2 regions of the Paenibacillus sp. FSL F4-0100 genome follow, and region 1 is predicted to be linked to the other one. Evidence: predicted binding sites of a transcription regulator. Region 1 holds the regulator's gene; the other holds the start of a gene.
What was found. Region 1 encodes CtsR, which represses protease genes until heat stress. Its sites were predicted from a motif close to ATGGTCAATAAAGGTCAAACA; they were not measured.

Region 1 (11,406 bases):
GCTGCAACCCCTTCGCCCTCGCGAATCAGCCCCAGCAGAATATGCTCAGTACCTACGTAGGTATGACCAAGCTTACGAGCTTCGTCCATGGAGAGCTCAATTACCTTTTTCGCTCTAGGCGTATAAGCAATGTTGGTAGGCTGCTCCTGTCCGCGTCCGATTAATGTTTCGACTTCATCCTGAATTTTCTCAAGACCAAGTCCAAGTCCGATCAGCGCTTTGGCTGCAATGCCGTCTCCTTCACGAATAAGTCCTAGCAGGATATGTTCTGTGCCGATATTGTTGTGCCCCAGACGTACCGCTTCTTCCTGAGCCAATGCAAGCACCTTTTGTGCACGTTCCGTAAATCTGCCAAACATCATAGTATTGCACCTCCACGTTTCAATTAATATATTGAACCTCGCGGATTTCGGTGTATCGTCATCTATAGGACGCTTACACCGTCATCCAACTGTAAAACGAGTATAGATCCTTAATGGGTACCCAGTGTTTCTCTGATGAGCTTAGCCCTGTACATGTCGCGTTCGGAAGGAGTCATTCCTTCTCCATAGGTCTTCTGCAGAAAGCCCGGCTGTGTCTTCACATTCAGTTCATTCATGACCGGGATTTCCGGGCCTTCCAAGAGGCCGAGATCCACACCAAGCCGAACATCGGATAAACGCTGGGCTGCTTCCTTGGAATCCATCACCGCCGCATAGGACAGTATGCCATAGGAGCGCATGACCCGATCCGTAATCCGAAGCTTGGATTCACCCAAGAGCCGGGCTCTGGCATTCTTCTCATGCTCGATGATTTGCAGGGCGACGCTGTGAAGATTCTCAATGATCTCCGACTCGGTTTGACCGAGCGTAATCTGATTCGAGATTTGAAACAGGTTGCCTAACGCTTCGCTGCCTTCACCGTAAATCCCTCTTACCGTCAAGCCTACCTGCGATACAGCCGAGAGAATCCGGTTAATCTGCTGTGTCATAACAAGAGCGGGCAGATGCATCATGACGGATGCGCGAAGACCGGTGCCGACATTCGTCGGACAGCTTGTAAGATAACCTCGCTTGTCATCAAACGCATAATCGATCTCGGATTCAAAAACATCATCCAGCGCCGTCGCACGTGCCCATGCCTCACGAACCTGAAATCCTGGATATAAACACTGGATGCGCAGGTGATCCTCTTCATTGATCATAATGCTGACGGATTCATCTTCAGTAAGGATGACTGCACCGTTTCGGGATTCATTCGCCAGATTGGGACTGATTAGATGCTTCTCAACAAGAACCTTCTTATCCAGCTCATCAATCTCACTTAATTTAATTACATGCAAATCCCCGAAATCCTGCAAATCGTCCTTATTCTTCAATACATCCGTCAGGCGCTCTAGCACTTCTCCTGACTGCTGATCCGTTGCCAGCAGCGGGAAAGGAAGATGCTGCAGATTGCGCGCCACCCTGACACGGGTGCTGATGACAATGTCGGAATCCTGACCGTTCCCGCGCATCCACTCGCTCAGCGCCGAATCGGTAAACCGGAGATTAGACATCACGCATTCCTCCTACTAAAGTGCAAAATCTTACAATCTTATCCCTGAGCCATATTTCGCTCCAGCTCACGGATTTGGTCCCGTATCTCGGCAGCCGTTTCAAACTCCTCCTGCACGATCCGAATTTGAAGCTCCTTCTTAAGATCATCGATTTGGCGTTTGATCTGAATCCGGCCACCCGTACGTTTCGGCACTTTGCCGACATGGGAAGTCCCCCCATGGACTCGCTTAAACAATGGATCCAATCGATCCGAGAAATATTTATAACACGAGCTGCAGCCGAACCGGCCAAGCTTGCTGAACTGGGAATACGTCATACCGCATTCTTCACATTGCAGCGTCTGAGCCATTTTTGCACCGGGGCTCTGGCCCTTGCCTGAAGGATCCAGATCCAGAAGACCTGACAGCAAACTGTGTATAGAAAAACCATTCGACGTGCCGGGGATCAATTCCCCTTTTTCACGGGCACAGGTTTCACAAAAATGAAACTCCGTTTTCTCCCCGTTCACAATTTTGGTGAAATGAAGTGTCGCCGGCCGTTTACCGCATTCTTGGCATAACATAATCCGATGCCTCCTTACACAGACTCACTTACCTAATAAAGAAATAAGCATCGCCTTCATAATCCTTGCACGCAGCTCATCCCGATAAGGAAGCTTCACATTCAGGCACTCCCTCGAAATGGCGGCCCGCATCAGGCTGGCCTCCCGCCTCGTTAAAAACCGGGATTCCTCCAGCTGGTAAATCAATCCTTCAGCCACCGTCTGATCAATCATGCTGCCAATGGTATGGTGAAGATGCTGCTGGAGTGCAGTATGCTGGGGAAGCTCGATACGCTGGATGCGTATGTACCCGCCCCCGCCGCGCTTGCTCTCGACAAGAAAGCCCTTCTCCAGCGTGAACCGTGTACTGATCACGTAGTTGATCTGGGAAGGAACGCAAGAAAATTGCTCCGCCAGATCGTTGCGTTGAATTTCAACGGTACCCTCCGGACTTTCCTGCAGTATGCTCTTCAGGTATTGTTCGATAATATCAGAGATATTACGCATTGGTCTGTTCATCCTCCACTGTTTGAAACGTTAAGACGGATAGTGATCTTACACGTCCGCACAGAGCCTTGCTTATACGTTAATTTTAACCATAATCAAAATCAGCGAACCCTCTCGTTGACTTTGACTTTCTTTGACTTTGATCTCATTATAGCACATTTTTTCATTTTGCCAAGAGGGTTCTTCTCAATTTATCGCGTTAGCAGTTATTCTTATTGTACCCAGTTCTTTGACCGCTTATAGCCTCTTTCCCAAGAACAATTCATTTCAAGGGCAACAAAAAAGAAGCAGCCTTCATGCCGGGTGAAAACCGGTCTCAAGGCCACTTCTCCATATCGTGCTCCTGTATCGTCTACATCTTCAAGCGTCATAACTGATCAAGTAGTGCTGTAATTCCGTATTGTAATAACCGATGCTGTATTCAATGATACTGCCTGTCCCGTCATATGAGGATCTGAGCCGCTTCAGTAACGGCGCGCCTATACTTACTTCAAGCAAGGAGGCAATCTCCTCATTTGCCACGGTCGCCAGAAAACGGTCGCGGAAATTCTCCAGCGTAATTTGACTCTCCTCGATGCGGTCATACAGAGACGGCAGTTCGGTGGAACCGAACTCTTCACCCATATCCACTTGGGATGACACATAGTGGGTGTAGTAAATGAAAGGGCTCCCGTCCAGTAAATACAAACGTTCAATAAGCAGGCACCGCTCCCCGAATTTTAAGAACAATTCGCTATCCGGCTCATTGAGCACCCATTCCGTCTTCAGGTGGCGTTTCCGAATCTGGTGTCCTTCTTCGACCAGAATCTCGGTGAATAGCTTGCCTTTGGAAAGCTTGGAGAAGGAAGTGTTCCGGGTCACAATCGTTCCTACCCCGCTCCGCTTCTCTACATACCCTTCCTGATACAACTCCTGGATTGCATTGCGGACCGTCATTTTGCTAACGTTAAATTCCTGTTCCAGCTGCGGCTCGGAAGGAATATGGGAGCCAAGTGGATACTCCCCATGCAGAATCCGATCTTTTATGATCTTCTTGATTTGCAAGTATAACGGACCGTTCTTCCGCGTGATCGACATGCTTCCTCCTACCTTTCCACGTCAGACATATGATGACTCATTGCCTGAAGCACTTCGCGTTCGCTCGCCGTCGGCGTATCCCCTGTTACGGTATGGGCAAGCATCGCCGCAGCTGCGGCAAAATCAACCGTCCGATTCGGTTCATATCCCTCCGAGATCCCGTGAATCACCCCACTGGCGTAGGCATCACCTGCGCCGATACGGTCATGGACGGAAAACGTCAAGGTTTTGGAAAAGTGAAACGCTCCATCCGTGTAGAGATAGCCTTGCAGGGAATGAGTGTTATCCCCGTTGATCTTGCGGTGGGTACCCGACGCAACCGTAATATTATACTTCGCTGCCACCTTCGGGATCAACTCCTGCAGCTGTTCGCTCTGATCCTCCCGGGTCGTCTCCATGCCAAGGATATAGATGGCATCTTTCTCATTCATAAAAACGATATCCGCTAAAAACAGCATTTCCTCATAGTGCGGCTTGGCAAACTCGTAGCGGTCCGCCCCCCATAAAGTGGGACGATAATTGCAATCGAACACAACGGTTCCGCCGTTTTTTTTAACTTCACGAGCCAGTGTCTTCATTTGGCCCCGTACCGTATCGTTCATGGAAAGGGTAATCCCGCAAAAATGGACCATGTCTATCTTTTCGGCAATCGCACCGAAATCGTACATGGCATCCTCCGCCGTATTAAAGCTGCTGCCCAGTCGATCCGTATAAGTCACACGTCCGGGTCTTACACCAAAGCCATTCTCCAAAAAGTACATGCCGACATATTTGCCTCCGCGGCTAATGAGCGCAGTGTCGATGCCAAGCTTGCGCAGGTAGGAAATCGCCGCTTCGCCAAGCGGGTTATCCGGCAGCGTGCTGACCAGATATCCGTTATGACCGAACCTTGCCACAGCCGAGGCGATGTTTACACCCGTGCCGGAAAAGGAGTAATTCAGATGGCTCTCTTGAGCCAAGGAAGCATATCCCGGTACTTGAAGACGCATCATCACTTCGCCATATGCGGCAATCGTCTTAGGCATATTGATCAACCAGCGCTTTTAGCTTGAGATGCAGCTCTTGAACATCGCTAATGATCGTATCTCCACTGGCCGAGTCGATAATCGAAGAGTACACGTGCGGGATGACCTGCTGCACTCCCGCTTCGAATGCGATGCGCACGATGGCTTCAAAATTCTCTTTATCAATCCCGCCTGTTGGTTCAAGCGCGAATCCTTCCTCCGCACATGCCTTCGCTACCGCGCGGTACTCATCCTCCAGCTCCAAGCCCTGCATCGGGAAGTACTTCAGTGCGTTACCGCCCATGTCGCGCACAAGCGCGATGGCCGCTTTTACAGGTACGATGGCTTTGTCTGATCCGGCAGCGCTCACCGGTCCAGTTGAGATATTCACGTAGCCCACTTGACCTGAAGGAGACACAAGGCTGTTAATCCAGCTTTCTTTGCCATCCAGATTGGCACGTGTAGCACCAACTGCTGGGAACACCTGATTGATATGCGTGCCTGGGTAGCTCTTCACAATCTCGGCTACCACCCCAGCTTGACGGTTATCGCCGGCACCCAATCCGATCGATACCGCATCTTCGATAACGGCGCCGTACTCCTTCATCGCAATAACGGCCTCTTGCGCGTTCGGATAATTTTTGGATAATACGCCGACCACCACATGCCCTTCCGCAGCTTCGAAAATTTCCTTCGCATTCTGAATGCTGCCTGCAAGTACGTTCAGTGCCGCACGATTTCTATAAAGACGTTTCTCCATATTTGCCATTTTAGTTTCCCCCTGCAATCTGTTGTATTCTCGTTATAATGACTTGCAAATCATCCCCGGAAAGCGAGCGAGGATCGATATCAAAATACCCCTGGCGAACGCCGTAATCCCTGGTGTATACGGCAATATCGCCTTCGCGAAGCTGATCGTTCATGGACTTCGCACTAACCCCGGCCGCATGTTCATCGACTTTCACGCGCCCCCGGAAGATCGCCCTTCCCGCTTCGTCCTGCACAATGGTGACCTCAATGCCCGGCAATTTCGATAAGGACTTCATTTCCTCCAGCGCCGCTTTCTCCTGCTCACTCTTATCTTCCTTCACCATATACTCGTCCAGCGCCTGAAGCAATCCAAACGTTGTTTCCTTGCCGACCTTCATACTGCGCCCAATACCATGCAGCTGCGCTTTCACCCACTCCACATATTGGCGTTTGCCGCCGACAATGCCGGAGGTCGGGCCTTCAATTGCCTTGGATCCGCTGTATATGGCCAGGTCCCCGTATTTCACATATTTCTGGATATCCTCTTCAGCAGCAGCATCAATGATTAACGGAAGTCCATGCGCCTGAGCCACTTCTGCCGCTTCTTCCACCGAGATCATATTTTTCTGCACGCAGTGATGAGATTTCACGTACAAAATGGCTGCAGTACGCTCATTTATCGCTTCCGCGATATGCTCCTTGCGCCCTTCGTTGGCATACCCGACTTCAACGACCTTGCCACCTCCGAGATAAACCATCGTTTCAACAGGTGCCCCATATTGCACGTTATGTCCCTTAAACATGATAATCTCGTTCTTCGCGATTGGCTCCTGGTGTAATCGGTCACTGCGCCTGCGATTGCCTTCGGTGACGATTCCAGCCACGGAAAGAGCGATTCCGCTGGAAGCGGAATTGACAACAACCGCTGCCTCGGAACCGAGAATTCGCGCCATGTAATCGCCTGCTTTATCAACCAGATCCGCGATTTCCACGTAACTCTGCCCACCGATCCGCATCGCTTCCATGACGGTATCCGTCGGTGCCGATACGCCAAGAATACTCATGCGCCCGCTGGCATTAACTACGCGCTTCAACCCATATTTAGCATGTAATGAATGATCCATTGACTACCACTCCTCTGGCTTCGATATATCGATCAGCGATCCGGGTCTCCCCTTCGGAATCCATTAAACTCATAGCCTCCTGCTGCATCGCAAACAGTGTCAGGTGAGCGGCATCGCCGACTTGGATTCGGCCAAGCTCCGGACGGCGCAGCCATCCTGCTGCATGGTCCGTTACCGCTGAGATCACCTCCTGCAAGCTGTATCCCAAATAAAGGAACTTCGTCAGGACATTAGCCAGGCTGTACACCGGGCCATTGATGCGATTCCCGCGATAGATATCAGTGCTGATCGTGTCAGGTTTAATCCCTTGGGTCTTGGCATACTCTGCCACCAAGAACGAGAAGCTTGCCGTTCCATGGCCCACATCCAGATGAACGCCACGAGCTATCGCCTCCACCAGGGCAGGAATCGGCTTTCCGTCGGAATCAAATAAATTGTTGGCCTTCCCATTTAAATAATGAGTGATAATGTCATCCTTCTGAAGCAATTCCAATACTTCCTCAATCGGCGGTGGCCCGGACCCGATATGTACCATTAGCGGCAACGACGTTTTTCCTGATATTTTTCTTGCAAGACGAAGCGGCTCTACCCCATTCTCCTTGACTACGCTTTTGCTGATTCTGGCCTTGAGTCCAATGATCAGATCTGGATAGGTGCATACCGCCTTTGTTGCCTTCTCAGCATCGATCCATTCCAAACTGGACAACTCGTCGACCCGCTGCAGACCGATATGGGAAATATTCAAAAAAGCAAACACATTCGTCTTGGACCTTGCAACCTCGGCTGCCAGTTCTCCAATTGTATCCGCGCCACAGCTCCCTGCGTCGATAATGGTGGCAACCCCTTGCTTTACGCCTATCTCGTCGATGGCATCTCCGTAAGGCTCCAGCTTAGCGACCGCATGGACGTGCATATCGATCCAGCCGCTGGACACATATAGTCCCGTACCATCAAAACTGTTAGCACCGAGTGCCATGTTCGCATCCGTTATTTCGGTTATGAACCCGTTCTCCATGACAATGTCAAAAGGTTTATCCTCATGCACCGTCTTTACATTGCGTATAATAAAACGCTGTTCCAATATCTTCATAACTTCACTCCTTCAGCCTTGCCGGACCAGCCTTAGATCCTCTATCCCGTCGGTCTACATTGTATAAGTTGAGTGTCGTGATTATAGCATAGCACAGAACGTGCGTTACGTGAATATAACGTTATAATGTTTGAGTCCTATTTCTATATTTATTAGAATGATGCAATGAAGGGTTGCGCTCTTGCTCAGTACGGGTATGGGTATGGTTCTAGTTCTAGTTCTGTTTTCCCCGTGTTATCTCCTTCCATATGCAAAAAAACTGCCTTCGATAGGCAGTCTCTTTGTTCGTTCTATAGTCTAGACCTTCTTCATTCATCTTCCGGATTTCCAAGTACTCTTTTTTGTTAAACCTCAACCTTCCGGTCGATGAGGTAAACTGTTGCATACAAGATCAAGGCGGCCATGATCACTTCAAAAGCAAGTCCCCCCCATGCTAATGTATATTGCATTGTCGACACCGTAATGTCTGCTTCTTTCTCGAAAAATGAAATGTTAGCCATAGGGCCGACCCACGCTGCCTCATCTCCGAAGAGTACTTGGCTAAGCCAGCCAAGAACATATTGCAATACGAAGAACACCAGAATGCCGATCCATGTACTGCCCTTCTTCGTGATGCTCCTGGACACGGTAATTGCAAAAAATATCGCAATCATCAAATAGATGAATTTCCATACCATCAGCAGGGCAAACCCGACATAATACGAAACGGGAACATCAGCGAAATTGATATTTTCCCAAATGCCGGCTGAGCTCCAGTAATACCATAAATGCAGAGCCATCAATATGCCAAGTGCCAGCAAGCTTACACATGCAAGTAAAAGTGATGAAACCACATTCCACACGGAACGTACGGGGAGTAAACGCCGGTGATATGCCTTTATGTTATAGCCGAAGTTCTTTCCAGTGACTACAAGAAGCAGAACACTCACAGAGCCATAAGCCAGCATACTTAAAGCCAACTTTACTCCAAGCTCCCAATCTTTTATAGAGCCCGTTACGGTGATCGCTATCTGAACGATGAGAAGGATCGCGAATGCGCCGAGCAGCGTGGTCGAGTTTCTCTTCCAGTCGTATTTGAACAGTTTCATCATTCAGCATACACCTCTTTAAACATCTCATCCACGCTTTTTCCGTGTTTTAGGCGGATGTTCTCAACTTCGTCATGCATCACTACTTCGCCGCCCTGAATAAAGATCACTTCATCAAATATCCGCTCAATATCCCGAACCAAATGGGTTGAAATGATAATGCTGCTATCCTCATTGTAGAATTCAACTATCGCATCCAAAATTTTGCCCCGGGCTACCGGATCCACTCCGCCAATCGGCTCATCCAGCATATACAGCTGGGCTTCACGGGACAAAGCCAGTGTTAACTGCAGGCGCTCATTCATTCCTTTGGACAAGGAACTGATGCGGTCTTGGGTCTTTAAATTCATGAATTCCAACATGTTGCGGGCCTTCTCCACATTAAAGTCCTCATAAAAATCTTTAAAATATGCCACCGCATCCGATACCTTCATCCATGATTCCGTCACGGGCCGGTCCGGCATAAAGGAAACGATGGCTTTGGTTTCCAAGCCGACCGGTTTGCCATTCACGTAAGCGCCGCCCTTTGTCGGCTGCATCAACCCAGCCGCAATCTTCATGAGCGTACTCTTTCCGCTGCCATTGGTGCCCAGCAAACCAATGATTTTTCCACCGCTGATATCCAGATTGACATCCTGTAACGCTCTGCGACCACCGGCATATGTTTTGGTCACGTTCCTTACCTGTAACAGATTCTCCACCGTGATTTCACCTCCACTATGGATCATGGCTGCTTCACAGCATCTTCCACGATCGATATGATGTCCTGATCTTTAAAGCCAAGCTCCTGCATACCGCGAATAAAGCGTTCCAGCAGATCGCCGGCCATTTCTTTTTTGATTTCCATAATTTTGGACTCCTCGCTTGTCACGTATCGGCCCAATCCTCTCCGTGTCTCCACAATACCCTCACGCTCCAATTCCTGAAAAGTTCGCTGCACCGTGTTTGGATTTATTTGAAGCTCACTCGCTAATTCTCGAACCGATGGGATTTTATCACCAGGCTGCAGTTTACCGATGATGATTTCTTTCTTTAGATACGTCATGATCTGTAAATAGATCGGCAGATTATTGTCGAATTCTATACTCACTGTCGGGTTGCTCCTTTCCGCCGCTCTACCTCGAACTCAGGTCCCTTATGCGACATCCCGTTTTTTAAACGTAACAAAGCCTATCGCAAGAAACAAGAGGAGATATACAGCGAGCATCATCATTGAGAATGTTAAACTCATGCCTGGAATCGGGGAGCCTGCCCCTCCGCTGTACATGGAGAGATCCACGTTCAGAAACAGCAGGTATTTAGACCAGGAGTAACGCGCAAGCAGCTGTACCACCATACTTTCCATAATGACCATGAACATGCCGATGCCGATTGCAGGACCGGTAGATCTCGTTAGAATGCCTACCATAAAGGTTAGCGTTACATAAACGATCGTATACACCAGGTTGTTCACTGCTCCAATGAGCACATCTCCAAGCGTAACGGAGCCGACATCCATACCGAACGTAATTTGACCAGTCAGCACGGCTACAGCAAACATGAAGGCCACCAGTGTTAAGATGTAAATCAATACGGCAACATATTTCGATGCCAAAATCTTGGTGCGGCTCTGTGCACGTATAAGCAGCAATTTGATCGTTCCCATGCTGTGCTCCTTCGCTACGGCTCCGGCCGTCACGACAATGGCAAGCAAAGTCAGTACTTGCCCCATTCCCTTGGTTGTTACTGCTATCTCGGCAAATTCATAACCGGTACTGCCCCCACCGGAAAACTTATAGAGCAAGAACGCCATGAAGATCACCATTCCGGCTAAAAGCGCATATGGCAGAAAGAAGCTGCGTTTCTTAAACATTTTGAGCCATTCATTCCAGACGAGATTTCCAAAGCTACGCAATGCGGTTGCCTCCTGTCCATTTTAAGAATTCTTCTTCAAGTGACGATTTGATCTCTTCTACCCGGTAAATCCGTACCCGTGCATCACACAGTGACTGGATCAACCCAGGAATACCTTCTTCATGAAGTTGAAGGGTAATGGTTCCTTCTTCCATTTGGGTGTTGAGCAATGTGATGTTTTGTAAGTGTCTAATCGTTTGTTCAGCCATGGCCACGTCATTCACGCGGAAGCTTACCGTGGTAAATTCTTCATTAACGACTGTCCCCCCGATAGATCGCTCCGTTACAAATTTACCTTCCTGGATAACGACCACGCGGCTGCACATCAGTTCCATCTCCGACAGCAGGTGACTAGATACGAGAATGGCAATCCCCTCATCTTTGGCGATTTGCTTCAAGTAATCCCGCATCTCGCGGATACCGGCTGGATCCAGGCCGTTCGTCGGCTCGTCAAGAATGAGGATGGATGGATTATGCAGCAAGGCCTGCGCTATTCCAAGCCGTTGGCGCATTCCCAGGGAATAAGCACGCACCTTCTTGTGGATGGCATCCTGGAGCCCAACAAGCTTAACAACCTCCATGATTCTCGTGATGGTCACACCCTCGGACATCCGCTGGTACTGTCTCAGGTTGTCATAACCGCTCATGTACGGGTAGAATTCCGGATTCTCGATGATGCCCCCGATATGACGAACGGCTTGAACGAAGTCCTTCTTGATACTATGTCCTTTCACCTGTACATCGCCATGGGTCATCTCAATCAACCCTACAATCATTCGAATGGTTGTTGTTTT
Region 2 (11,406 bases), 940 kb from region 1:
GTTCATCTCCACGTTCCTCCTAAGAAAACTATTCTCCTCACCGACAGCATGCAGTTGCTCTCGTTTCTCTCTCTATCGCTAACCAGCGCCCGGATCTTGTCTATTCTTCCCAGTGCTCTGGCATGAAAACAAGGAAAAACCATGAACCAAAGAGGAGACCCGTGAAACGGAACTCCTCTTCGATTGTATGGCTAGATCAATTACAGACCTTTGCTTGCGATGTAAGCAGCGAGGTCAACGACACGGTTGGAGTAGCCCCACTCGTTGTCATACCAAGAAACAACTTTCACCATGTTGTCGCCAACTACCATAGTGGAGAGCGAATCGATAGTGGAAGAAGCTGGGTCGCCATTGTAGTCGCTGGATACAAGCGGCTCTTCGGAGTAGTTCAAGATGCCTTTGAGCGGGCCTTCAGCAGCTGCTTTCAGAGCTCCGTTCACATCTTCAAGTGTTACGTTTTTGGACAGCTCAACTACGAGGTCCGTTACAGAAACGTTCTTCGTAGGTACACGCATAGAGTTACCGTTCAATTTGCCTTTCAATTGTGGCAGAACGAGGCTAACCGCTTTAGCAGCACCTGTTGTGGATGGAATGATGTTTTCAGCAGCTGCACGAGCACGACGCAGATCTTTGTGCGGCAGATCAAGCACTTGCTGGTCATTCGTGTAGGAGTGAATTGTAGTCATCAATCCTTTAACGATACCAAAGTTCTCGTCAAGAACTTTTGCAAAAGGAGCCAAGCAGTTCGTCGTGCAAGAAGCATTGGAAATGATGGTGTGGCTAGCAGCATCGTATTTGTCTTCATTAACGCCCATAACGATGGTGATATCTTCGTCAGTAGCTGGAGCGGAGATGATAACTTTCTTAGCGCCGCCTTTCAAGTGAGCGGAAGCTTTGTCTTTCGCTGTGAAAATACCAGTGGATTCTACAACGATTTCAACGCCATACTCAGCCCAAGGCAATGCTTCTGGGTTACGCTCAGCGAATACTTTCACTTCACGGCCGTTTACAACGAGTGCGCCTTCTTTGGCTTCAACTGTTGCATTAAGTCTTCCGTGAGTTGTGTCATATTTCAAAAGGTGTGCCAGCGTTTTTACGTCCGTCAAATCGTTGATTGCCACGATTTCAACTTCGCTGTTGTTCAGCGCAGCGCGGAACACGTTACGTCCAATACGTCCAAAACCGTTAATACCTACTTTAACCATGAGTAGTTCCCTCCATATTTGTAAAATTTATATATTCAAGATTGGCCGTTAAGCCAATCAAGACAACAATAATGAAAAATCAGTTGTACGCCCGTGGATTCAAATACCGGCGTCAATCTCCTTCTCGACTTCCAGTGCAGCTGCTTCATCGGTAACGAGAATATCCTCATGTCCGAATTTTAGCACCGCGTGAATCGCCTTGCCCTTGCCTTGCCCTCCAGCAATGCCGATGATCGTCTCTGTCTGCATAATATCCTCAAGCCGAAGCCCAAGGGTAAGCATTTTGTGGACAACTTCGCCATCTTCACTAAAGTAGTAGCCAAAGGATTCCGCAATCGCGCCATCTGCCTGCAAGTTCTGAATAGAGTTTTCATCCAGCTTCCGCCTTCTTGCCATTTCCATGGCATCTCCGATGCCGTGAATAATGACTCGGCAGCGCCTGATCACATCCACAATTTCCTGGATATGCTGATCCTGCACCAAAGACTGGTAGGCATCTTCGCTTAGCAGATCTGGTACATGAAGTAATCGGTACTCAGCCCCCACACGCTTTGCCATCTTGGAGGCAATGGTGTTCGCTTGAATCTCGACACTCTCCCCGAGACCGCCCCGGGCAGGCACAAACCAAGTGCTTGTCAGCGGTTCGCCACCAGGTAAAGAGGACATCTGCTCTGCTACTTCGGCGAGCGTGGAGCCGCCTGTTACGGCGATCGTATCTCCATCCTTTACAAAGCTTAGCAGCGTTCTTGCTCCGGCACGGCCAAGCTCGCGTTTGACTTCCGGAGATAACTCACTGTCACCGGGAATAATGACCACTTTACGAAGCCCATAAGCCTGACGAATCTTCTCTTCCAGTTCAACCAGTCCGAATAACTCATTCATAACCGGTTCGAGTTCCTCCAGCAAGCATATCCCTGAGCTGCTGATCCGCATGCCAAGCGTTTCAATCTCGATTAGCCCTTGCGCTTTCAGAAGATCAGTCTCTGCTCTGAGGACACGCTCGGTCATCGAGAGTGATGAAGCCAATGTTCTTCGGCCAACAATTCCGGACAGCTTGATCTGATGAAGGATGGAATACCTTCGTTTAAGAATGTCCATCAGATCCGGCAGAAGCTGCTCTTGTATTTCTAATAGGTTACGCATGCATTCCACTCCTGCAAACTTCGTCTCGGCTCTCCTCTACCTGGTCGTAAAATGTCCCAGTCGAACTTTTTAAGTCCCACCCTTATTCTAACCAATAATCATGCCGGTTGCAAGTGTCCGAAAGTATATTTCTCTACCCCAAGCATTCTTATTCATTATGACCAACTACAGGCTTGTCTATATAATAGGAACAAAGTTTTGTCTGCTATTGTATTTTTGAAATAGATGCGGTATAATCAACTTCGTTGCTAATTTTTTAGATATCAGAAAGTATAAGCTTCGCGGAGTCAGCTTCCTGATATCGCAAGAAAAACTACCGCTAAACGCGGTCTGTCTTCTTTGAATGTACGTCGATAGACATTTTTCTTATGCGCCCGTGGTCCAATGGATATGACGTAGGCCTCCGGAGCCTGAGATCGAGGTTCGATTCCTCGCGGGCGCGCCATTTTATCTTTATTCTCTATACTGATTACCCTAAAGTGCCCATGACGGCTCTTTTTTTTACCCAATAGTTTGACTATCTTTGACTTTTTGATTTAAATTGTTTATCATGTGGGTAATACGGTAACAGTATTTATATGAGGTACTTAAGAGGAGGTTTTCCACGTGAGTTTTATACCTATGGTCGTTGAACAAAGCAACCGCGGTGAGCGGGCGTACGACATCTATTCCAGATTGCTGAAAGACCGCATTATCTTCCTCGGCTCCGACGTAAATGACGTGGTCGCCAATTCCATCATTGCCCAAATGCTGTTCTTGTCGGCTGAGGATCCTGAGAAGGATATTCATCTTTACATCAACAGTCCTGGCGGTTCCATTACCGCAGGTATGGCGATATTCGATACGATGCAGTTCATTAAGCCGGACGTTTCGACGATCTGTGTCGGCATGGCTGCTTCTATGGGTGCATTCCTGCTCAACGCAGGCGCTAAAGGCAAACGTTACGGTCTGCCTAACAGCGAGATTATGATTCACCAGCCGCTCGGCGGCGCACAAGGTCAAGCTACGGATATTGAAATCCGTGCTCGCCGCATTCTCAAAATGCGTGACAAGCTGAACCGCATCCTGTCTGATCGCACTGGCCAACCGCTGGAGCGCATCGAGAAGGATACCGATCGCGACTACTTCATGACGGCCGACGAAGCCAAAGAATATGGCCTGATCGATCAAGTATTAGAGAATACACCGCCGCAAGGCTTATAAAAGAAATGAAGTAAAGGGCGGGCGCCGTTATTCGGTGCCTGCCCTTTCTTATTCTCTGAAGGGGATTTATTGAAAACATCAATTCGGGAGAGTGAGAGTATCCCCTTCGGTCGCTGTTGAAATCAGGAAACTGGAATGAATGGATAGGTTGTTTCCCGATTTCAAAGGCGAACGCGTTGCTCCTCCGGGGATACTCTCACTGGAGGGGACAACTTTTTCAATAAAACCTAAAGACGGTAAGGCACCCCTCCTAAAAGGCCTGCCTTAACTTTTTGGGGAGGGGAAAAGGCAAGCCTCGGGATAAAACAATAAATCCCCTGACCGCAGGAAGCGGGAGTATACACTCCACGCTCACGTGATCAGGGGATTTTTCGCAACTCGTTCCAGCACAGCGTTACATCAGGACAACATCATGTTTCTAGACAAGCTATAGTATGAAAATAAATGATTGCAGTTTACACAAACCGCTTACCGTATATTCTTACTTCCACTCTTTCAGGTTCAGCTCAAATTCCGGGAATCCATAGGCATACGCGGTGTACTCATAAAGCTGGAAGTACAGCACCGCAGCATTATCCTTCACATAAAAATCAGCATCCGCAGGCACGCCCTCAAATCCGCCGAGGTAGCCCCCTTCTTTTTTCATCGTGTTCAGCACAAGGTTGTTCAGCTTCTGTTTATTCTTGCCCTGCATGTTGATGAAATCGCCCAGCTTCATTTGCTTGCCATCCTTCAAGGAGAAGGTGAAGCTTTTGCGGAAGGTCATGCCATGGGCGCCACCGGTGTAAGAATAATCGTACGCCGTAATGCTCAGGATATCGTTCTGGTTGTAATGAACCACGAAGTCCCCGCTGAATTCGTAAGGGATACTGGATTCCGACGGCGGGAATTCCTCAGCATTCCCTTCGGCACCGCTGATTACGCCGGATGCATTTTCTTTCAGCACTTTGTTGATTTCGGCTTGGACCTCTGCATTATCGAGTCCACTGATTACAGGATAGTTCACAACAGCATCCATGCCCTGAACCTTCTTCTTCAGCGCAACCGATTTAATGGTAATGTCATTCTGTTTCTTTGGTGTCATGCTGAGTGTTTTCAAAGAAGGATTCCATTGTCCCTGAACACCCATGTATTCGCTGATCGCTTTGAATGGCACATACAGACGACCATTGATGATCTGTCCGCCAGGCTCGCCGGCATACGAACCGTTCACCAGAATGCCGATTTCGTTGGAATTATACACGACGGCGCTCAGCTGGTTATAGCCGTTACCCAGTGTGTACGTTCGGTTTTTGGAATCATATTTAAGAGGCATCCCCAGACCATCCCGCAAAGCGGTCGCTGGCACATAAGTTACCCCGTGCAGCACGAGACCTTTCTGTGACAGGGTCTTGCCATTCCATTTCAGTACGACTTCATTCTTCGACGATTTTTGGCTGGCGGAAACGGGTGCCTTAGCGGCGCTTGCATCGATGACCTGTCCGCTCAAACCTAGACCGCCAAGCAGGACGCTAGTTGCAATTAATGATGCACATACACGTAATTTAGGATTCATATCAGAATTCCACCTTTGCTAAATTAAGTTTCCGTTAGTTGTTAATCTATTACCCTTAATCATTATAAGGAAAGCTTTCAATGTATTGGTAACAAAGCCAATGACAATTTTGATTCCATGCCGTAGGACCTACACGTTCTTTTAATCTTTCTGCATGAATGCTTTTAAGCTTAGAAACACACCAAAAAAGAGAGCTCATGCACCCATAAACAACAAGATTTCGCTGCACCGGACTGCATAACTTAATAGAAATCATCCGATACCGACAAGCGCACTGTGAATACTCAATAACACCAGATGCAGAGCGCTTTTCCTGAAGAAGTTCAGAAACAACACCGCTGCAACGCCCGCTACGATTCCTGCAAGAACCAGCAAGCCCATCACATCGCTCAAGCCGATTTCTCCTTTTCCTGATTTAAACGCATAGAAACCTGGTTTAAATCATTTGCGTCCTCCCTTATATATAACAACGAAACGGGCCCCGAAGTTGTGGTTCGATTCGCATAAATCGGACATTTTTTCCTATTCCAGGCCTTAGGACCTATTCTTTGCTAACAAAAAAAGAGCCTGCCCCAATGGGACAGACTTTTTTATTACAAAAATATGAAAATGCTAGTTATAATTAACGACCGCTCTTCAGCTCGGTCCATAAACGATCATAGATCGAGAGCGAGTCACCGACATTATCGAGCCATTCGGTACGGCCCAGCTCTTCATCTGTCAGGTTGATCATCGTATTGGCGCGGTATTCCTCGCTGTGGAATTCCATCGCCTTGGTGTTCGGATTGCTGTATCCGATGAATTCATAGTTTTTGGCGCTGACCTCAGGCTCCATCATGAAGTTAATGAATTTCTCGGCCAGCTCTTTATTCTTGGCTCCCTTAGGAATCGCGTAGTTATCAGAGAAGATGGTAGCCCCTTCTTCTGGCACGACATACGCCACATCCGGATTCTCCGCTGCAATGAAGGCCGCATCTCCGGACCAGACCGTAGCAATCCAGCCTTCTTCTTGGATCATCTTCTGCTTGATGTTATCCGTATCAAACGCAAGCACATTCGGCAGCAGGGTCTTCAGGTCATCCGTAGCTGCGGTGATTTCCGCTTCATCCGTGCTGCTGTTGGATTTCCCTTGCTTCTTCAGCGCCATGCCGATCATTTCACGGTTGTCATCCAGAAGCAGAACTTTGCCCTTGTATTCCGGGTTCCAGAGGTCTTCCCAGCTGTTGATTTGGTCCTTCACATACTTCTTGTTATATGCAATTCCCGTTACACCGGACGTGTAGACGATCGAATATTTATTGCCCGGGTCATAAGAAGGGTCTTTGAAAGTATCCGTAAGATTGATGAAGTTCGGGATATTATTCATATCAAGCGCCTCAAGCAGCTCCGATTCAATCATCGTTTTCACCATATAATCGGACGGCTGAATGAGGTCATATCCACTGCCGCCAGCCTTGATCTTAGCCAGCAGGTCTTCATTGTTTGCGTAATTGTCGTAGGTTACCTTCACGTCGAACTTCGCTTCGAAGTCCTTCAGCACCTCGGGATCAAAGTTATCCGCCCAGCTGTAAATGTGAAGCGTCTCCTTATCCGATCCGCAACCGGCCAAGAGTCCCACAGACAATACCGCAACCATGCCTGCCGTCAGCAGGCGGGTCCATCTTGATTTTTTCAATTCAATATCTCCTCTCTTTCCACTTGCATGTTTTATTTCGAAAAAAGCGTTCATCTAAGCTTAGATCGGTAATGTTTTATGTTTCTTTTGCCCATTGCCGCGGTTAAGAATATATTGGGCTAACAGAATCAGCGTGATGCTGACTAGAATGAGCAGCGTACACAGCGCGTTAATCTCTGGCGAGATGCCGCGCTTCACCTGAGCGTAAATATAGATCGGCAGCGTCGTTGAGCTTGGGCCGGCGACAAAAAAACTGACCATAAAATCATCCAATGACAGCGTAAATGCAATCAAGGCGCCGGAGATAATGCCCGGAGCAATCTGCGGCAATGTAACATGCCGGAACGTCTGCCAAGGCGTAGCCCCCAAATCCTGGGCCGCCTCATCCAGCTGTTTGCCCATGCCCGACAGTCTGGCTGTCACCACGACATACACATACGATAGGCTGAACGTTATATGTGCGATAATCACCGTCGTCTTGCCAAGCGGCATGTTCAGTTGACTGAACAGCACCAGCAGCGACAGCCCCATAATAATATCCGGGATAATGACGGGCAGATACAGCAGCCCATTCATGCCGCTGCGACCCCTGCGCCCCATACTCCGAAGCGAGAGCGCCGCCGCGGTTCCAAGTAGGGTGGAAACGATCGTTGATATGACCGCCACCGTCAAACTGTTCATCAGCGCTTCCATCACGTGCCGGTTCTCGAATAGCGACACATACCAATCTAACGTAAATCCTTCCCAGTTGCCGCTAAGCCGCGTGTTATTAAAGGAATAGATGATGATCATGATGATCGGTACATAGATGAAAGCCATCATAAGGAAAGAGTGAATCCCGAGCAGCGGGTGATTCTTCTTCTTCACTTATCTCCCCTCCCCTACGCGTTGATGGCGGGCTTGCATCGCCCGGTTAAAGAGCAGGATCAGCACCAGGGACGTGATCACAAAGATCACCGACAACGCCGCTCCAAAGGGCCAGTTGCGCGCACCCAGGAACTGCTGCTGAATAATATTACTGATCATGGAGGACTTCGCGCCTCCCAAAATATCCGTAACTACAAACATCCCGGAAGTCGAGACATAGACCAGAACCGCTCCCGTCATGATACCGGATTTGCTCTGCGGCAAGGTAATGTGGCGGAATGCCTTCCATCTGGATGCGCCCAGATCGCTGGCCGCATCTATCAGACGCTTATCCATCTGCTCCAGGGCCACGTAAATCGGCAGCACCATGAAGGGAATGAAATTATAGACCATGCCGAGAAGTACGGCGCCGTACGTATACAGCATCTGAATCGGCTCGTCGATCCACCCCATCCACAGCAGCAGGCTGTTCACCACGCCTTGCGTTCTTAGCAGGAGAACCCAGGCATAAGTGCGGATCAGAAAGTTAATCCAGAACGGGACGGTGATCAGAATTAATCCCCAGGTTTGGATACGCGGGGAAGCGTTGGCTATATAATAGGCCAAAGGATAGCTGACTAACAAGCAAATCACCGTAGTCAGCAGCGACAATACCAGGGTATCCCAGTAAATTCCCAAATATAATGGATCAAAAAAGGTTTTATAGCCTCCGAGACTGAAGGAAAAAACGATATTCCCCAGCGAATCCCGCGAGAGCAGGGAGATGCCGACCACAATTAGCATCGGAACGATCAGGAACAGGGATAACCACAGCAGCACCGGAGTCAACAGGAACCTTGATTTCCTCATGGCCCGATGATCACCTCATCCTTGGTGTTCCAGTTCACCCCGACCCGTTCACCAACCTCCCAAGGATGATCATCCGAGATATCCAGGGCAATCGTGACCTTCATCGGTTCATCATCCAATTGGACCAGCAGCTTATGAACACTGCCGAGGTACTGTACATCCTCAATCACGCCGTTCTTCCTGGCACCCGACTCCCGCTGCGGAATGAGTTTCTCCGGCCGCACTGCAAAAAGACCTTCGGGCGAGGAAAAGACGTTGTTCTCCCCTACAAACGTGGCGGCAAACAGCGTTTGCGGTTTCGCATAGATCTCGCGCGGCGTACCGATTTGCTCTACCCGTCCGTGGTTCATGATAACGATCCGGTCGGAGAGCATCATGGCTTCCTCTTGGTCGTGCGTTACATAGACAAACGTAATCCCGAGCGTCCGCTGCAAATGCTTGAGCTCAGACTGCAGATTTTTGCGGAGCTGCAGATCCAATGCGCCCAGTGGTTCATCCAGCAGCAGCACCTTCGGCTTGTTAGCGATGGCGCGGGCGATGGCCACGCGCTGCTGCTGTCCGCCGGACAGTTGGTGCGGAAAGCGTTCCCGCAGGGCGGTCAGCTGTGTCATGGCAACGGCCTCGTCCACCCGCTCTTTGATGAGCTGACGCGGCATTTTTTTCATTTTCAACCCAAAAGCAATATTATCTTCTACGGTCATATGCGGAAACAGAGCATAGTGTTGGAATACCAGATTCAAGTCCCGCTTGTTCGCAGGCATTTCCGTCACATTCTGACCCGCCAGCCAGACCTGTCCTTCGGTCGGCTGTTCGAATCCTGCTATCATTCGGAGAATCGTCGTTTTGCCGCAGCCGCTGGGGCCCAGCAAAGTCAAGAATTCCCCCTCTTTAATGGAGAGCGACAGCGGATGCACGACCGCTTGTCCCTGAAAATGCTTCTCGATCTGGACAAGTTCAATCACATGCATCAACCCCTTCTTCAGATGTGACCTATTCCATGTGTACATTCCAGCTAGCCAGTATGCACAAAAACGTTCCCCACTAAGAAGAAACGGTCATACTGCCTTTCGTGCTCAGGTTGGCAGAATCCGTTTCTTTAAGGGCGGGAGCGTCTAGAAGTCTCTACTAAGAAAAAAAAGCCATATCCATGGGTATGGCTGTAACGTTTAAGATAAAGTTCAGTTTTTCGCATATTCACTATACCTCGTTTTCCCCCTATACACAACACTTTTCTGTGTATTTCAACTAGGGAAGGCACGGATACAGGACCGGATAATGGTATTTCATTTTTCGAAAAGGGATGCACAAAAAACCGTCCACCGATAAAGACCCGGATGAACGGTTTTTAGTATTATGAGTCGAAAACAGTTACTATTTCAGCTCATATTGCACGTACAGCTGCGTCGAGATTTTGATCTCGCCCGGCTTCACGGATGTGTTGGCACCCGCGTCCGCTGCAACGGACTGTGCTTCCATCGCCATTTTTTCGAGGCCGTAGATGTTATCTATACCCACAGAACCTTCCACAATGTTAAGCACGATACCCAACTGACGCTTGGAGGCTTTTGCCATCGCTTGGGCTTTCAGGTCCGCATTTGCCACGGCTTTATCTATCACTTGGGCTTCAAAAGCATCACGGTTCTCGACCGAGAAACGGGCGTTGCCAATGGAATTGGCGCCGGCATCAGACGCTGCATCGAGCAGATCGCCGACTTTGCTCAAGTCGCGAAGAGTGACTTCCAGAGAATGATAAGCACTGTAATTCTTCACTTTACGTCCATTATCATCAGAGTACGTATAGTTAGGCTGTACATAGAACTGTTCGGTTTTGATATCCTTGTCATCGATCTTCCATGTTTCTTTCAGCATCTTCGTAATCTTATCCATTTTCTGCGCATTGCTCTTCTGTGCGGATTTTGCGGTTTCCGCATACGATTCAGCCCCAATGGAAAGATATACGATATCTGGCTTCACCGAGATCTCGCCTTTACCGAGTACGGTAAGAAGGTTTTGCTGTGCTGCCTCCGCCGCATGCACCTCGGTTGCCCCGCTCAATCCTACTACTGCCGTACTGCCAGTCAACAGTGCACCAGCAATCATGATGGAACCTACTTGTTTGACCCATCTTTTCATTATTGTCAGCCTCCTTTATATTGGCATCGCTGCCATGCTTGCCTTACCCTTCTAACGTGAGGGCATTGGTAAATGTTGCATCCGGAACGAAGCGTTTTGAGATTTTTCTTTAACTTTGTTGATACGCCCCTGTTAATTGGTATATCTAGGCATGATTGGTGGATCAGCACAATAAGATACCCAATGAAGATGACGGCAACTGTTTAATAAGGAAGCCTTCATGGGTAACTAACTACATCGGTGTTAAAAAGAGGAGGTCACTATGAAATCATTCCGGATGTTATACGCGTTCATGTCACTGCTGATACTCATGGCAGCGGGCATGCCATACGTTGCGGCAAGCGCCGCGGCAGAGCCAGCCTCCGGTAAAACCTATCAGATCGGAACAGACATTACGTTTGCCCCGTTTGAATTCCAGGATGCTAGCGGCAATTTTGTCGGTATCGACATGGATCTGCTGGATGCGATCGCGAAAGATCAGAACTTCAAATATGAAGTCAAGCCGCTCGGTTTCAATGCGGCGGTTCAGGCGCTGGAAGCCAACCAGGTGGACGGAGTCATTGCCGGCATGAGCATCACGGATGAGCGGAAGCAGAAATTCGACTTCTCCGATCCTTATTTTGACTCAGGTGTGGTCATGGCCATTCGCAAGGATCAGGAGTCCATCAAAGGGTATGAGGATTTAAAAGGAAAAAAAGTCGCCGTCAAAACCGGTACGGAGGGCTACAGCTTTGCTGAATCCATATCCTCCAAGTACGGATTCACCATCGTGCCTT

Region 2: the regulator CtsR is predicted to act here: its motif matches at 2,859-2,879, upstream of clpP (ATP-dependent Clp endopeptidase proteolytic subunit ClpP).

The regions. Positions count from the first base shown of each region.
Region 1 covers NZ_CP150303.1:6,974,136-6,985,541, forward strand. The annotation lists gene clpC (ATP-dependent protease ATP-binding subunit ClpC) at 1-362, opposite strand, end outside; gene MHH48_RS31815 (protein arginine kinase) at 473-1,537, opposite strand; gene MHH48_RS31820 (UvrB/UvrC motif-containing protein) at 1,576-2,100, opposite strand; gene MHH48_RS31825 (CtsR family transcriptional regulator) at 2,125-2,586, opposite strand; gene MHH48_RS31830 (GntR family transcriptional regulator) at 2,947-3,663, opposite strand; gene MHH48_RS31835 (sugar kinase) at 3,672-4,688, opposite strand; gene MHH48_RS31840 (KDGP aldolase family protein) at 4,681-5,436, opposite strand; gene MHH48_RS31845 (DgaE family pyridoxal phosphate-dependent ammonia lyase) at 5,438-6,541, opposite strand; gene MHH48_RS31850 (amidohydrolase/deacetylase family metallohydrolase) at 6,519-7,622, opposite strand; gene MHH48_RS31855 (hypothetical protein) at 7,976-8,722, opposite strand; gene MHH48_RS31860 (ABC transporter ATP-binding protein) at 8,719-9,420, opposite strand; gene MHH48_RS31865 (GntR family transcriptional regulator) at 9,444-9,809, opposite strand; gene MHH48_RS31870 (ABC transporter permease) at 9,855-10,613, opposite strand; gene MHH48_RS31875 (ABC transporter ATP-binding protein) at 10,606-11,406, opposite strand, start outside.
Region 2 covers NZ_CP150303.1:215,516-226,921, reverse strand. The annotation lists gene MHH48_RS01135 (phosphoglycerate kinase) at 1-6, opposite strand, end outside; gene gap (type I glyceraldehyde-3-phosphate dehydrogenase) at 201-1,205, opposite strand; gene MHH48_RS01125 (sugar-binding domain-containing protein) at 1,305-2,348, opposite strand; tRNA gene MHH48_RS01120 (tRNA-Arg) at 2,719-2,793, shown strand; gene clpP (ATP-dependent Clp endopeptidase proteolytic subunit ClpP) at 2,955-3,551, shown strand; gene MHH48_RS01110 (DUF4163 domain-containing protein) at 4,033-5,106, opposite strand; gene MHH48_RS01105 (hypothetical protein) at 5,359-5,499, opposite strand; gene MHH48_RS01100 (spermidine/putrescine ABC transporter substrate-binding protein) at 5,729-6,781, opposite strand; gene MHH48_RS01095 (ABC transporter permease) at 6,842-7,603, opposite strand; gene MHH48_RS01090 (ABC transporter permease) at 7,649-8,497, opposite strand; gene MHH48_RS01085 (ABC transporter ATP-binding protein) at 8,494-9,465, opposite strand; gene MHH48_RS01080 (SIMPL domain-containing protein) at 9,869-10,630, opposite strand; gene MHH48_RS01075 (amino acid ABC transporter substrate-binding protein/permease) at 10,953-11,406, shown strand, end outside.